3 regions of the Cupriavidus sp. D39 genome follow, and region 2 is predicted to be linked to each of the others. Evidence: predicted binding sites of a transcription regulator. Region 2 holds the regulator's gene; each other region holds the start of a gene.
What was found. Region 2 encodes HrcA, which represses chaperone genes, less so after heat shock. Its sites were predicted from a motif close to TTAGCACTCNNNNNNNNNGAGTGCTAA; they were not measured.

Region 1 (5,091 bases), 950 kb from region 2:
CAACGGCCCCGCGGCCACCATCGGCGAAGTGCTGAAGGTGGACCTACCGCGGCCGCGCGAGCGCATGGCGCTGGCCGGGGATAAGGACTACCACGCATGCCGCACGGCAGTGCTGGACTTCCTGTACCGCAAGCAGCGTAATCCCGCCCTGAAGGAAGCCGCCTGAGCAGGTGCAATGGGGGGCCTGGCGCTATCGGCGCCGGGGGCGAAGCCGGGCCGGCGTTGCGGCTGTCATGGGCACGGCCGGCTCGCTCCGCTATCATGGACTTCAAACCACATAGTCCCAACCCGCCATGACCACCACGCCCACCTCCCCTGCGGCTCCCGCCGCCCCTGCTTTCGCTGCCGCGAAGTACATCAAGGAAATCGGCCGGGGCGTCAACGGCGCCCGTGCGCTGCCGCGCGAAGACGCCCAGGCGCTGTTCGATGCCATGCTGGCGGGTCGCGTGGCCGATATCGAGTTGGGCGCGGTGCTCATGGCCTATCGCATCAAGGGCGAGGCGCCGCACGAGCTGGCCGGCATGCTCGATGCCGCACACGCGCATTGCCTGCCGCTGGCCGGCCCGGCGGACCGCATCGTGGTGTCCATCCCCAGCTACAACGGCGCGCGCAAGCAGCCCAACCTGGTGCCGCTGCTGGCGCTGCTGCTGGCGCGCGAGGGCGTACCGGTGCTGGTGCACGGCTCCCGCCAGTTCAACGGGCGCGTCACCAGCATCTCGCTGTTCGAGGCGCTGGGCGTCGCGCCTTGCGGCTCCGTGGCGCAGGCCGAATCCCAGCTGCGCAGCAAGGACGCCCAGCCCGGCCCGCTGGCCGTGCTGCCGATCGACGTGCTGTCGCCGGCGCTGGCCCGGATGCTGGACAAGCGCATGCAGATCGGCTTGCGCAACTCCGCGCATACGGTGGTCAAGATGCTGCAGCCGGTGGGCGCGCACTCCCCGGCCGAGGCGCTGCGGCTGTATAGCTACACCCACCCCGAGTACCGCGAAACCCTGACCGACTATTTCTCGCGCGAGCCCGCCAATGTGCTGCTGGCGCGCGGCACCGAAGGCGAGGTGGTGGCGGACGCCCGGCGCAACAGCCGCATCGACTGGCTGCACGACGGGCATCAGCGCACTTTGGTCGACCCGACTTCCGGCTCCATCGTGGAAGTGCCGGAGTTGCCGCCCGGCAGCGACGTGGACCAGACCGCGGCCTGGATCCGCCTCGTGCTGGACGGCAAGCTGCCCGTGCCCGCCCCGATCGCCACGCAGATCGACGCCATCCGCGACTGCCTGCAGCAAGGCACGCGGGTAGCCTGGGCCAGCCCGGTCTGATCCGGGCCGGCTGCGCGGGCGCCTCTGGTCAGCGCTTGCGCTGGGGCAGGGGATGCGATCGTCTTCCCCCGGCACACGCGGAAACTGGTCATCCTCCCAGCGCTGGGAGGCCGCTTCGATCGCCTCCTTGGTGCTAGCAACGAAATTCCAGAAGATAAAGCGATGGCCGTCGGTCGGGTCCCCGCCGAGCAACATCACGCGCGACGCCACCTGCGCCGTCAACGTCACCGGCTGGCCCGGCACCAGCACCGCCAGGTGCCGCTCCGGCAGCACCTCGCCGTCCAGCGCGATGGTGCCGTCCACCGGGTAGACGCCGCGCTCGGCATGCTCCGCCGGAATCTCCAGGCTGGCGCCCGCCTCGAGCTCAATGGCCACATAGAGCGTGCGGCCAAACACCTTCACCGGCGCCTCGGCGCCAAACGCATCGCCCGCAATCACCGTCATGCGTACGCCAGGGCGCTCCAGCTTGGGCAGCGTCGCCGCCGGATGGTGATGGAAGGACGGCTCGACGTTCTCGTGCTCCTTGGGCAGCGCCACCCAGGTCTGGATGCCGTGCAGGCGTGGCCCGGCATCGCGGGCGGCCTGGGGCGAGCGCTCCGAGTGCGCGATGCCCCTGCCCGCCGTCATCCAGTTCACGTCGCCCGGCCTGATGACCTGCTTGCTGCCCAGGCTGTCGTGGTGAAGCATCTCGCCCTCGAACAGGTAGGTGACCGTGGCCAGGCCGATATGCGGATGCGGGCGCACATCCGCCCCTCTCCCGGCGGCATGGCCACCGGGCCCATGTGGTCGAAGAAGATGAATGGGCCGACAGTCTGGGTTGCCGCGGCGGGCAGCAGGCGGCTCACGGCAAAGTCGCCGAGGTCACGGGTATGCGGCTTGAGCAAGTGTTCGATAGCAGACATGAATGTTCCCCGGTTTGGTCGATGCTGGCGCGCAGCACCACTGAGATAAATGAAAAGAGTGTAGCTGCTAGCGAAACACAGCATCTCATCCGGCGACAGAACCGGCAGGGGTAGCAGCCCTCTAATCAATGTCCGATCGTTGGCGCACCCGCGTGAGATAGTGGCCTCGCCACATTCCTCGCCACATCCCGCAAGATGTCGGTTTAAAACACTATGTAGAAGTACCATTCGATTACCAGGAACTATCAACCCTATTGTCACTCCAACTTAGCAGTCCCCCGGCTTGAGTGCTAATATGTGTTGCAATGCAGTGCGAGCCCCCCAAGAGGTCCGCACACGCGGGCAACCCACCCGCCGGAATGCGAAAGGAGCAATCGAGTGAACGCGGTCTTATCTGCTGACCAAACCCAAATGAACAACCGTCTGCCTACGGTGCCGCAGGGCGCCGGGACGTTTGCGCTGACCTTTCCTGGAACGCTGGGAAATATCGACAGCTATATCCAGGCTGTCCACCGTATTCCCCTGCTTACCCCCGAGGAAGAGCAGCGGCTTGCGCGCGAGTTGCGCGAGCACGACTCCGTCGATGCGGCGCGCCGCATGGTGCTGTCGCACCTGCGCCTGGTGGTGTCCATCGCCCGCCAGTACCTCGGCTATGGCCTGCCCCACGCAGACCTGATCCAGGAAGGCAATATCGGCCTGATGAAGGCGGTGAAGCGCTTCGACCCGGACCAGGGCGTGCGGCTGGTGTCGTACGCCATGCACTGGATCAAGGCCGAGATCCACGAATACGTGCTGAAGAACTGGCGCATGGTCAAGGTGGCTACCACCAAGGCCCAGCGCAAGCTGTTTTTCAACCTGCGCAGCCACAAGCAGGGCGCCCATACCTTCACGCCGGAACAGATCGACGCGGTTGCGCGCGAGCTGAACGTCAAGCCGGAAGAAGTGATGGAGATGGAAACCCGCCTGTCGGGCGGCGACCTGGCGCTCGAAGGGCAGATCGACGATGGCGAAGAAGACTTCGCGCCCATCGCCTACCTGGCCGACAACCACAACGAGCCGACCCGCGTGATCGAGGCCCAGCGCCACGACCGCCTGCAGGTGCAAGGCCTGGAAGAAGCGCTGTCCAAGCTCGACGACCGTAGCCGCCGCATCATCGAGGCGCGCTGGCTGCAGGTCAACGACGACGGCTCGGGCGGCTCCACGCTGCATGAACTGGCTGACGAATTCGGCGTTTCCGCCGAACGCATCCGCCAGATCGAAACCGCGGCGATGAAGAAGATGAAGGGTGCGCTGCAGGCCTTTGCCTAAGGCTGAAGCTCAAGCTCAAGCGCACCAGAAATAAACAGGGCCGGTCTCGCGACCGGCCCTGTTTTATTTTTCCGCCGGTTTCGCGCCGGCGGCTCGCCTCAGGACAGCAGCTGCTTGAGGTCGTGCACGATTGGCTCCGGCCCCTGGCCGTGGCGGATAAACAGCCGCAGCTTGCCGCTCGGGTCGAACACATAGCTGCCCGCCGAGTGATCCATGGTGTAGTTGTTCGGCGAAGTGCCCGGCACCTTGGCGTAGAACACCTTGAAGTCCTTGGCAACCTTCTGCAGCGCGGCATCGTCGGCCGGGCGCATGCCCAGGAAGCGCGGATCGAAGGCCGGCACGTACTGCGCCAGCAGGGCCTGCGTATCACGCTCCGGATCCACCGTGACGAACAGCACCTGCACCTTGTCGGCGTCCGGACCCAGTTGCTCCATCACCGCCTTGAGCTCGGCCATGGTGGTCGGGCACACGTCCGGGCAATGCGTATAGCCAAAGAACATCACTACCGCCTTGCCCTTGAAGTCGCCAATGGAGCGCACCTTGCCGTTGTGGTCGGTGAGGACGAAGTCCTTGCCGAACTCACTGCCGCCGGTGATATCGACGTTCTTGAAGGAAGCCTTCTGCTGACCACATGCCGCCAGCAGCAGCGAGCACAGGGCCAGCAGGCAAAACCGGCGGAAAGTCGCGAAGGTGGGGAGAAAGGCTGAAGGGAAGCGGTTTGGCATGCGAGTTCGGGTGGTGTTGACGAGCCGGACCGCCCGGCAGGCGGCTGGACGCGACAAGGTCACATTAACAGATGACACGCAGTATCGCCGATCGGGGCCGCCACGCGCGCAGGCCGCGACAAGATGCCGCAAGCCTGCCCGGCCCGCTCAGGCCTGCGGCAGGAACTTGAAGTAGTGATCGACCAGCAGCGCGGCGAACAACAGCGAGAGATACAGGATCGAGAAGCGGAAGGTGCGTTGCGCCAGCGCGTCCGAGTAGTTGCGATACATCTTCCACGAGTAGGCCAGGAAACCGCCCCCCAGGACCAGCGCGGCCGCCAGGTAGATATAGCCGCACATGCCGTACACAAAAGGCAGCAGCGTGGCCGCGATCATGATCAGCGTGTACAGCAGGATGTGCAGCAGTGTGAAGCGCTCGCCGTGCGTCACCGGCAGCATCGGCAGGCCGGATTTGGCGTAGTCGGCGCGGCGATACAGGGCCAGGGCCCAGAAGTGCGGCGGCGTCCACGTAAAGATGATCAGCACCAGGAACCAGGCTTCCGCCGGCAGGTCGCCCGCGACCGCCGCCCAGCCGAGTGCCGGCGGCATGGCGCCGGACAGGCCGCCGATGACGATGTTCTGCGGCGTGGCCGGCTTGAGCAGGATGGTGTACACCACAGCGTAGCCGACGAAGGTGGCCACGGTCAGCCACATGGTCAGGTCGTTGGTGTAGACGTGCAGCAGCCACATCCCTGCCCCGCCCAGCACCGCGGAGAACACCAGCGTCTGGATGGTGGTGATCTCGCCGGTGGCCGACGGGCGCCATGCGGTGCGGCGCATCAGCGCGTCGACCTTCTGCTCCAC
Region 2 (5,091 bases):
CTGCAAGCGTTCGGGGTCCAGGTCGATCCGGTCGACGTAGCGGTTGAGCGAGTGCGCGGCCTCCTCGACCTGGACCAGCGCCGGGTCCAGCGCCGCCAGGACGTCACCCAGCGCGGGGTCGACGTCAGCCATCTGGCGCAGGCGCTGCACCACGCTGTTGAGCCCCGACAGCACCGAGCCATCGGCCTCGGACAGCGCCTCCAGCGCAGCGCGGCTGCCCTCGATCAGCCCGGCGGCGTGTGACAGCCGGTTGTACTCGGCCTGGATGTCTTCCCATTCGCCGGGTTGGGGTGCCAGCTTCTCGAGCTCGCCGACCTGCCATTCGAGCCGCTCGCGTTCCAGCTGCATCTCGCGCGAGCGGTGCTCGACGGTTTCGCGCTGGCGCACGCACGCGCGCCACGAGCGCCAGGCTTCGGCCACCGCGCCGGCCTGCGCGGTGAGCCCGGCATGCGCATCGAGCAGCAGGCGCTGGGCGTCCGGGCGCAGCAGCAACTGATGGGCATGCTGGCCGTGGATATCGACCAGGCGGTCGCCGATGTCGCGCAGCTGGCCCAGCGTGGCGGCGCCGCCGTTGATAAAGGCCTTGCTGCGCCCGCTGGCGTCGACGGTACGGCGCAGCAGCACCGTGCCTTCGTCGCCGGTGAGGTCATGTTCGGCCAGCCACGCGTCGAGCCCGGCCGGGGTGGAGAAGGTGGCGCTGATGCCGGCCCGGGCGGCGCCTTCGCGGACCACGCCGGCATCGGCACGCTCACCCAGCACCAGGGCCAGCGCATCGATCAGGATCGATTTGCCGGCGCCGGTCTCGCCGGTGAAGACGGTGAAGCCCGGGGAGAAGTCGAGGTCGAGCGTATCGACGATGACGAAATCGCGGATGGACAGGCTGCGCAGCATCGTGGTCGACTGGTCGGGGCTGGGTGATGTCAGGGGGCGGATCTGGGCCGGTTCGGTGCGGACCGGGGCGGATCAGAGCCGGTTGTCTTCGCTCGGGTACTCGTGCCAGTGCAGCTTCTTGCGCAGCGTGGCGTAATAGTTGTAGCCGATCGGGTGCAGCAGGTTGACGGTCTTGGCCGAGCGGCGCACCACGATGCGGTCGCCCGGCAGCAGCGAGGTCAGCGACTGCATGTCGAAGTTCACGCTGGCGTCGCGCGCCGTGGCGACCTCGATCGACACCTCGGCATCGTGCGGCAGGACGATCGGGCGGTTGGACAGCGCATGCGGGGCAATCGGCACCAGCACCAGCCCCGACAAGGTAGGGTGCAGGATCGGGCCGCCTGCCGACAGCGCATAGGCGGTCGAGCCGGTCGGCGTGGAGACGATCAGGCCGTCGGAGCGCTGGTTGTACATGAAGTGGCCGTCCACCGACACCGCCAGCTCGACCATGCCGGAAATGCCGGAACGGTTGACCACGACGTCGTTGAAGGCCAGCGCGGAGAAGATCACGCCGTCGTCGCGCACCACCTGGGACTCCAGCAGCATGCGGGTCTCGGACTCGTAGCGGCCCGCCAGCATGTCCGGGAGCACCGAGTGCACATCCTCCAACGGGATGTCGGTCATGAAGCCGAGGCGCCCGTGGTTCACGCCGATCAGCGGCACCGGGTAGCCGGCCAGCTGGCGCGCCAGGCCCAGCAGGGTGCCGTCGCCGCCGAGCACCACCGCCACATCGGCATGCTTGCCGATTTCGTTGGGCGCCAGCGCCGGATAGTCGGTCAGCCCGGTGGCCAGGGCGGTTTCGCGCTCGAACACCACATCCTGGCCGTTCCTGAGGATACAGGCGGCCAGCTCTTCCAGCGGGCCCTCGATGCCGGCAGTGGCGTACCTGCCGATCAGGGCGACGGTGCGAAATGGGGCGCGCGCGGCGCCGGGCTTGGGGAGCGAAGACATGCCGGGATTAGACCATACCGCCGTGACCATTGTCAGCAGGAGGGCGCTCGCCGCCGGGCCGGATCGCGGATGAGCCGCCCGAATGGTGAAAACTTGCGTAAAATCAGGAACATCATGGATGAACGTGCGAAAACGCTTCTCAAAACCCTCATCGAGCGCTACATCGCCGAGGGGCTGCCCGTGGGCTCTCGAACCTTGTCGAAGTACTCGGGGCTCGACCTGTCTCCGGCGACCATCCGCAATGTGATGTCCGACCTGGAGGAAATGGGGTTCATTACCAGCCCGCATACCTCGGCCGGGCGTATCCCCACGCCGCGTGGCTACCGGCTGTTCGTCGATACCATGCTGACCGCCCAGCCGCTGGACGGCGCGCTCAACCTGGCCGAGCTGACCGGCAAGATCCGGGGCCAGCTGCAGGGCCAGCAGCTCGGGCCGCAGCGGATGATCACCTCGGCGGCGCACACCTTGTCCAACCTGTCGCAATTCGCCGGCGTGGTGATGACGCCACGGCGCGCCCAGGCGTTCCGCCAGGTCGAATTCATGCGGCTGTCGGACAAGCGCATCCTGCTGATCATCGTCACCCCTGAGGGCGACGTGCAGAACCGCATCATCCAGACCGAGCTGCCGTACACCCCGTCCCAGCTGGTCGAAGCCGCCAATTTCATCAACTCGCACTTTGCCGGCATGAGTTTCGACAACGTGCGCAACCACCTGCGCGGCGAGCTGCAGGCGCTGCGCATGGATATGTCGCAGCTGATGCAGGCGGCGGTCGAGGCGGGCAGCAGCGCCATGGCCGAGGGGGACGACGATCACGTCTTCATTTCGGGCGAGCGCAAGCTGCTGGAGGTGGAGGACCTGTCCTCCAGCATGGAAAAGCTGCGCCGCCTGTTCGACGTGTTCGAGCACAAGACCGGCCTGCTCAAGCTGCTCGATGTCTCCAGCCACGCCCAGGGCGTGCAGATCTTCATCGGCGGCGAGAGCAAGCTGGTGCCGCTGGAAGACATGGCGGTCATTACCGCGCCCTACGAAGTCGACGGCCAGATCGTCGGCACGCTCGGGGTGATCGGGCCGACCCGCATGGCCTACGAACGGGTCATTCCGATCGTCGACATCACCGCGCGCCTGTTGTCCAGCGCGCTCAGCCAGAACTAGTGTTGGCCTGGCCCGGTCTCACAGACTGCCTGTTCCCCAGATCCTGTAAGCTCGGCGAGCCCTGGCTGCCGCGCGCCTTGTGCCGGCGCCGCCCCGCCACACCGGAAATTACATGACGTTTACTCCCGAACCGGCCTACCAGCATGGCCAGGCGCCGCGCACGGCCATCCTGCTGATCAACCTTGGCACGCCGGATGCGCCAACGCCGAAGGCGGTCGGCAGCTACCTCAAGCAGTTCCTGTCCGACCCGCGTGTGGTGGAGATCCCGCGCGCGGCCTGGCTGCCGCTGCTGTACGGCATCATCGTGCCGCTGCGCTCGCGCGCCTCGGCGATGAAGTACGAGTCGATCTGGCTGCGCGAGGCCCATATGACGGGTTCCCCGCTGCTGGTGCACACCGAGCGCCAGGCACACGCCCTGCAGCTGCTGCTGAACCAGCAAGGCCATGAAGTGACCGTGGCGTGCGCCATGCGGTACGGCAATCCGTCGATCGGCTCGGTGCTGGAAGCGCTGCGCCGCCAGGGGACCGAGCGCATCCTGCTGCTGCCGCTGTACCCGCAGTACTCCGGCACCACCACGGCGACGGGCTTCGACGAGGTGTTCCGGGTACTCAAGCAGTGGCGAAACCAGCCGGAGCTGCGGCTGGTCAAGCATTTCCACGACCATCCGGCGTACATTGCCGCCTTGCACCAGCAGGTGGGGGCATACTGGGCGCAGCATGGCACGCCGGATTTCGCGCGGGGCGACAAGCTGATCCTGTCGTTCCACGGCGTGCCGCGCCGCACGCTGGAACTCGGCGATCCCTATCATTGCGAGTGCCTCAAGACCGGGCGCCTGCTGGGCGAGGCACTGGGCCTGCAGCCTGGGCAGTACCAGGTCACTTTCCAGTCGCGCTTTGGCAAGGCGGAGTGGCTGCAGCCCTATACCGCGCCCACCTTGCAGGAACTCGGCAAGGTCGGCACCGGGCGGGTCGACGTGTTTTGCCCGGGCTTTCCGGCCGATTGCCTCGAGACACTGGAGGAGATCGCGATGGAAGGGCGCTCCGAGTTCCATGTGGCAGGCGGCAAGGTGTTCCACTATATTCCTTGCCTCAACGATTCGGAAAGCTGGATTGCCGGGCTGGCGGAGATCGGCTTGCAGCACTTGCAGGGCTGGCCGCTGCGGCTGCCGCATTCGCATGAGCTGGAGGCCCGCCGCACGCAAGCGCAGACGCGCGGCGCCGCGGCATGAGCGTGGCGCTGCTCAACGCATGGAGGTGACGACATGAGTGTATCTTTCGAGGCCGATGCCCGCCTGCGCATCGATAAATGGCTGTGGTGCGCGCGCTTCTTCAAGACCCGCTCGCTGGCCGCCGAGGCGGTGGAGCGTGGCAAGGTGCAGGTCAACGGCCAGGCGTGCAAGAGTTCGCGCGAGGTGAAGCCGGGAGACACCGTCGTCCTGGAGGCGCACCAGCAACGCTGGGAAGTCGTGGTGAAAGGGATTGCAGGGCTGCGCGGCCCGGCTGCGGTAGCCCAGACGCTCTATGCGGAAACCGAGGCCAGCGAGGCGCGCCGGCGGCAGGATGCCGAGAATCGGCGCCTTAACGTGGAGCCTGCATCGAAGCTGCAGGGGCGCCCGACCAAGCGTGACCGTCGGCAGATCGACGGGGTCAGAGGGTGAGGCGGACGGCCGCACGTGCAGTCGCCCGCAATCACCCGGCTGGGTCAGCGAACGTAGGGAACGATGTAATGCTTGAATACCGCCTTGCCGCTGCCGTATTCGGTGTCTCGTGGCGTGAAGGCGCCAGAGAGGCAGATGAAGGCTGTCATCACCGATAATGCGGCGAGAAGGAAGACCGTCAGAACAGGCAGCTTATGCATGGCTAACCTTTCGAGAGTGGCCCCACTTGAGTTGCATCTTCGACCCCGTTATTTTTGTCATTTTTATACGGTTTCATCTTAGGGTGTGCGCTGTTGCAAAGCAATATGACCCCTATTTCCGCGCACCCCCATTTGTAACCTTGTGTTTCAGTGCACCGTCGCTGTGCGCTCTTGAAAATTGAGGGCCTGCCACCAACTGCA
Region 3 (5,091 bases), 430 kb from region 2:
CCGGCTTTATCTCGCGCCGCCCGGACCTGGTCGCGCAGGCCGACCTGTGGGTGCATGGCCATACGCATACGGGCTTCGACTACCGCCTCGACGATGCGCGCGTGGTGTGCAACCCGCGCGGCTATATCCGCCGCAAGACCGGCGAGCTGGAGAACCCGGCCTTCGACTGGTGCTATACCGTGGAGCTCTGAGGCTTTCCGGCGACGGCGCGCAGCTTGCCCATATCGCCCCGCATACCGTCGCCCCACAAGCAAAAACCCCCGCCGGCTCGCGCCAGCGGGGTTTTTGCTACTACGGGTACAGCAGGCTGCCGTTTGGCGGGCCGGCAGATTTACATCATGCCGTCCATGCCGCCCATGCCGCCCATGCCGCCCATGCCGCCCGGCATTGCCGGAGCCGATTCATCCTTCGGCGTTTCAGCAACTGCGCAGTCGGTGGTCAGCATCAGCGAAGCGACCGAAGCAGCGTTCTGCAGCGCGGTGCGGGTCACCTTGGTCGGGTCCAGCACGCCCATTTCCACCAGGTCACCGTACTCGCCGGTGGCGGCGTTATAGCCGTAGTTGCCCTTGCCATCGATGACCTTGGCCACGACGACCGAGGCTTCTTCGCCAGCGTTCAGCACGATCTGGCGCAGCGGCTCTTCCATGGCGCGCAGCACGATCTTGATGCCCGCGTTCTGGTCAGCGTTGTCGCCGGTCAGGCCAGCGATGGCAGCGCGAGCGCGCAGCAGTGCCACACCGCCGCCGGGGACAATGCCTTCTTCCACGGCTGCACGGGTTGCGTGCAGTGCATCTTCCACGCGTGCCTTCTTTTCCTTCATTTCGACTTCGGTGGCGGCTCCAACCTTGATCACTGCAACGCCGCCGGCCAGCTTGGCCACGCGTTCTTGCAGCTTTTCACGGTCGTAGTCCGAGGTCGCTTCTTCGATCTGGGCACGGATCTGCTTCACGCGTGCTTCGATCGAGCCTGCGTCGCCGGCGCCGTCGATGATGATGGTGTTTTCCTTGCCGATTTCGATGCGCTTGGCTTGACCCAGTTCTTGCAGGGTTGCCTTTTCCAGCGTCAGGCCGATTTCTTCAGCGATCACTGCACCGCCGGTCAGGATGGCGATGTCTTCCAGCATGGCCTTGCGGCGGTCGCCGAAGCCCGGAGCCTTGACAGCAGCGGTCTTCAGGATGCCACGGATGTTGTTCACCACCAGGGTCGCCAGGGCTTCGCCCTCGACGTCTTCAGCGATGATCAGCAGCGGGCGGCCCGACTTGGCCACTTGTTCCAGCACCGGCAGCAGGTCGCGGATGTTCGAGATCTTCTTGTCGAACAGCAGGACGAACGGGTTTTCCAGGGCAACAACCTGCTTTTCCGGGTTGTTGATGAAGTACGGCGACAGGTAGCCGCGGTCGAACTGCATGCCTTCCACGACTTCCAGCTCGTCGGCCAGCGACTTGCCGTCTTCCACGGTGATCACGCCTTCCTTGCCGACCTTGTCCATCGCTTCAGCGATCAGCTTGCCGATCACTTCGTCGCTGTTGGCGGAGATCGAGCCAACCTGGGCGATTTCCTTGCTGGTGGTGGTGGTCTTGGTCAGCTTCTTCAGCTCTTCAACCGCGTTCACCACAGCCTTGTCGATACCGCGCTTCAGGTCCATCGGGTTCATGCCGGCGGCAACGTACTTCATGCCTTCGCGCACGATCGACTGGGCCAGCACGGTTGCGGTGGTGGTACCGTCACCGGCGTTGTCGCTGGTCTTGGAAGCCACTTCCTTGACCATTTGCGCGCCCATGTTCTGCAGCTTGTCCTTCAGCTCGATTTCCTTGGCCACGGACACACCGTCCTTGGTCACGGTCGGGCCGCCGAAGCTGCGCTCCAGCACCACGTTGCGACCCTTCGGGCCCAGGGTAACCTTGACTGCGTTGGCGAGAATGTTCACGCCTTCGACCATCTTGGCACGGGCGGCGTCGCCGAATACTACGTCTTTAGCTGCCATGTTCTGAATCTCCTAAATCTGTACGAATGGGGGTGCGTGGATTACTTGTTCACCACGGCCATGATGTCTTCTTCGCGCATGACCAGCAGTTCCAGGCCATCCACCTTCACGGCCTGGCCGGCATACTTGCCGAACAGCACGCGGTCACCCACCTTGACGTCGAGCGCAATCGAAGCACCCTTGTCATCCTTCTTGCCGGGGCCCACGGCGAGCACTTCACCTTGATCAGGCTTTTCGGCAGCGTTGTCGGGAATCACGATGCCGGAAGCGGTCTTGGTTTCATTGTCCAGACGCTTCACGATCACGCGGTCGTGCAAAGGACGCAGATTCATACGGACTCCTTGGTACAAAAAGTGATTTTAGGTTCACAAAAATTGACCGCCAGCACTGACGGCCAGCAGAATTAGTACGCTGGAAGAGGTCTGTTAGCACTCATGCCCAGCGAGTGCTAATTATAGGGACGGGGGTGGCGTTTTCAAGTCGACGACTTGATACGTGTTTACCCTGGAATCGTGAAAATCGTTGTGGGGACTGGCCGCGCGGCAGAATCTTTATTCGCGGCCCAACGAATTCCGCCGAGATCGAAGTTACTTATAGACCACCCTTACAACACCTCCCGGATCCCATACAAGTACCTGAACAAGCTGCGCACCAGGATCTTCCTGCCGGTGCCAGACGAGATCCGGACCGAGTTCGGCATCCCCGCGCCCGAGGGTGCGGCCGAGCAGGAAGCGGGGATCGAGCTGATCTGGAGCCTGCAGCATCTTCTACCTGGGCGTGCGCAAATGGGGAGAAACACTCCATTCAAAACTGCATGGCAAGAGTACAGAAGCGTTGATTTACGAACACGCCGGCATGGCCAAGAATGGCCACACAAACCCACCGCCACTCCATCGCCAATCTATCACCAACTATCCGGAGCGCATCATGCCCCAAGCCACCCCATGCAGGCCCTCGTCGTCGAATCCGCGGGCGCGCCGTTCACGGCCGCCCGGCTTCCCAAGCCAAACACCGGCCCCGGCCAGGTGCTGGTGCGCATCCTGGCCAGCGGCGTCAACCCGCTCGACACCAAGATCCGCGCCGGCCACGCGGAGCACGCCCGCCACCCATTTCCCGCCGTGCTGGGCCTGGACCTGGCCGGCGTGGTCGAAGCCGTGGGCGCGGGCGTGACGGCCTTCGCGCCCGGCGACGATGTCTATGGCATGACAGGAGGCGTCGGCGGCCTGCAAGGCTCGCTCGCCCAGTACGCGGCGGTCGATGCCGAGCTGCTCGCGCACAAGCCCGCCGCGCTGTCGATGCGCGAAGCCGCCGCGTTGCCGCTGGTATTCATCACCGCGTGGGAAGGCCTGGTCGACCGGGCCCGCGTGCAGCCCGGCGAGAAGGTGCTGGTGCATGGCGGCGCGGGCGGCGTGGGGCATATCGCGGTACAGATCGCCCGCGCGCTCGGGGCGCAGGTCTACGCCACGGGCTCGGCCGCGCAGAAGGCAATCATCGAGGGCTACGGCGCCACCGCCATCGACCACGCCACGACATCGGTCGCGCAGTATGTCGACCAATACACGGCGGGCGCGGGCTTCGACGTGGTCTACGATACGGTGGGCGGCGCGGTGCTGGACAGCTCGTTCCTCGCCGCGCGCACCTATGGCGGCCATGTGGTGAGCTGCCTTGGCTGGGGCACGCATGCGCTGGCGCCGCTGTCGTTTCGTGCGGCCACGTACTCCGGCGTGTTCACGCTGATGCCCATGCTCACCGGCAAGGGCCGTGCGCACCACGGCGAGATCCTGCGCGAAGCAGCGCGGCTGGCCGACGCGGGCAAGCTCTCCGTGCGGCTCGACCCGCGGCACTTCCAGCTCGAGGACGCCATCGAGGCGCATCGCGCGATAGAGACCGGCACGGCCAAGGGCAAACTGGTGGTGGATGTTGCGAAGGACTAGCCCGCTGACGCGGGGGTGTCTCTTTAGGGCGGGGTTTTGATGCTTCTGGCTTCTGGCTGCTTGCGCGGCTGGGCGGCTTTGATGGTTGATGGGCTGGACGTGTTTTGGCGCTTCTAGCTGCTGTCGCGGCTGTACGGGGTTGGCCGTTTACACATGTGAGATGTCACTTCTCTTTACTCGTAAAGAGAAGTAACCAAGAGAAAGCGATCCTTGCAGGAGGCTGGCGTGTCGGGGTTGCGCAGCCCGGTGGTTTCGTCGTCAGGCCCCGGGTTCTAATGGCCTCATGCCGTTACCGGTTTAAATGGCCACGATCTTGCGAATGACGCCGGTTTCGTCGTGAGGCTGCTCGGTAGCAGCATCCCTGCTCATCCACACATCTGCCGGTACCGGCGCGAAGCACCACGATATATCACACCGTGATGGTTTCGTGGTGGGGTGGGCGCGGTGGTGAATCCCTCAAAACTATTTCGGCGGTGCCACCGCGCCCACGACGAAAACGGGACGCACGCAACTTCGTGGCCGCCCGCGCCGCGAGCGACAGACGGCCTGAAATTCGTGGTGGTGGCTACCGGTGGGGGCCACCACGAAACCCTGGGCATTGGCAGCGTCGTGATGATCTAAACTGGTAACGGCACGAGGTCATTAGAACCCGGGGCCTGACGACGAAACCATTGGGGTCACCAATGACGCCACGCCAGCCTCCTGCAAGGATCGCTTTCTTTGGTTACTTTTCTTTACGAGTAAAGAAAAGTGACATCTCACACGTTCTAAAACGGCAACACCGCCCAGCCGCGCCAGCAGCTAGAAGAGCGAAAACCCCGCCCACACACGCATCCCCCGCGTCAGCGGGCTACAAGCAATACCCATCGCACACTTCGCCCCCAAAAATTCCTGCTCTAATCTCAACAGGTTTTGCGAACGAATCAGCAGCGGAACGGGACACTAGACTTCGCTGCCCAGGCGCTCGATGGTTGCATCCAGGAAGGCGCGCAGCCGCCCCAGGCGGCGCAGGTCGCGGTGATAGCCCACCCAGACATCGCGCCCGGGCGGCGCCTCCCCATGTCGATGGCCTGCAGCCCGCGGAGGCGCTCGGCCAGCACGCAGGGCAGGACGGCCAGCCCCGCGCCGGCCGCGCACAGCTTGGCCTGCGCCTCGCGGCTGTTGCTGCCGAAT

Region 1: rpoH (RNA polymerase sigma factor RpoH) is a predicted target of HrcA. The motif match lies at 2,483-2,509, and genes of this name have one in related genera.
Region 3: groES (co-chaperone GroES) is a predicted target of HrcA. The motif match lies at 2,410-2,436, and genes of this name have one in related genera.

Annotation. Positions count from the first base shown of each region.
Region 1 covers NZ_JAPNLE010000009.1:4,057,945-4,063,035, reverse strand. Annotated here, with positions in the region: gene OMK73_RS31015 (ABC transporter ATP-binding protein) at 1-166, shown strand, start outside; gene ybiB (DNA-binding protein YbiB) at 294-1,313, shown strand; partial or broken gene OMK73_RS31005 (pirin family protein) at 1,353-2,215, opposite strand; gene rpoH (RNA polymerase sigma factor RpoH) at 2,627-3,523, shown strand; gene OMK73_RS30995 (SCO family protein) at 3,622-4,248, opposite strand; gene cyoE (heme o synthase) at 4,396-5,091, opposite strand, start outside.
Region 2 covers NZ_JAPNLE010000009.1:5,004,602-5,009,692, forward strand. Annotated here, with positions in the region: partial or broken gene recN (DNA repair protein RecN) at 1-891, opposite strand, end outside; gene OMK73_RS35365 (NAD kinase) at 964-1,881, opposite strand; gene hrcA (heat-inducible transcriptional repressor HrcA) at 1,996-3,033, shown strand; gene hemH (ferrochelatase) at 3,146-4,261, shown strand; gene OMK73_RS35380 (RNA-binding S4 domain-containing protein) at 4,295-4,690, shown strand; gene OMK73_RS35385 (hypothetical protein) at 4,735-4,890, opposite strand.
Region 3 covers NZ_JAPNLE010000009.1:4,579,380-4,584,470, reverse strand. Annotated here, with positions in the region: gene OMK73_RS33450 (metallophosphoesterase) at 1-191, shown strand, start outside; gene groL (chaperonin GroEL) at 332-1,984, opposite strand; gene groES (co-chaperone GroES) at 2,026-2,316, opposite strand; gene OMK73_RS33435 (zinc-dependent alcohol dehydrogenase family protein) at 2,929-3,918, shown strand; partial or broken gene OMK73_RS33430 (LysR family transcriptional regulator) at 4,861-5,091, opposite strand, start outside.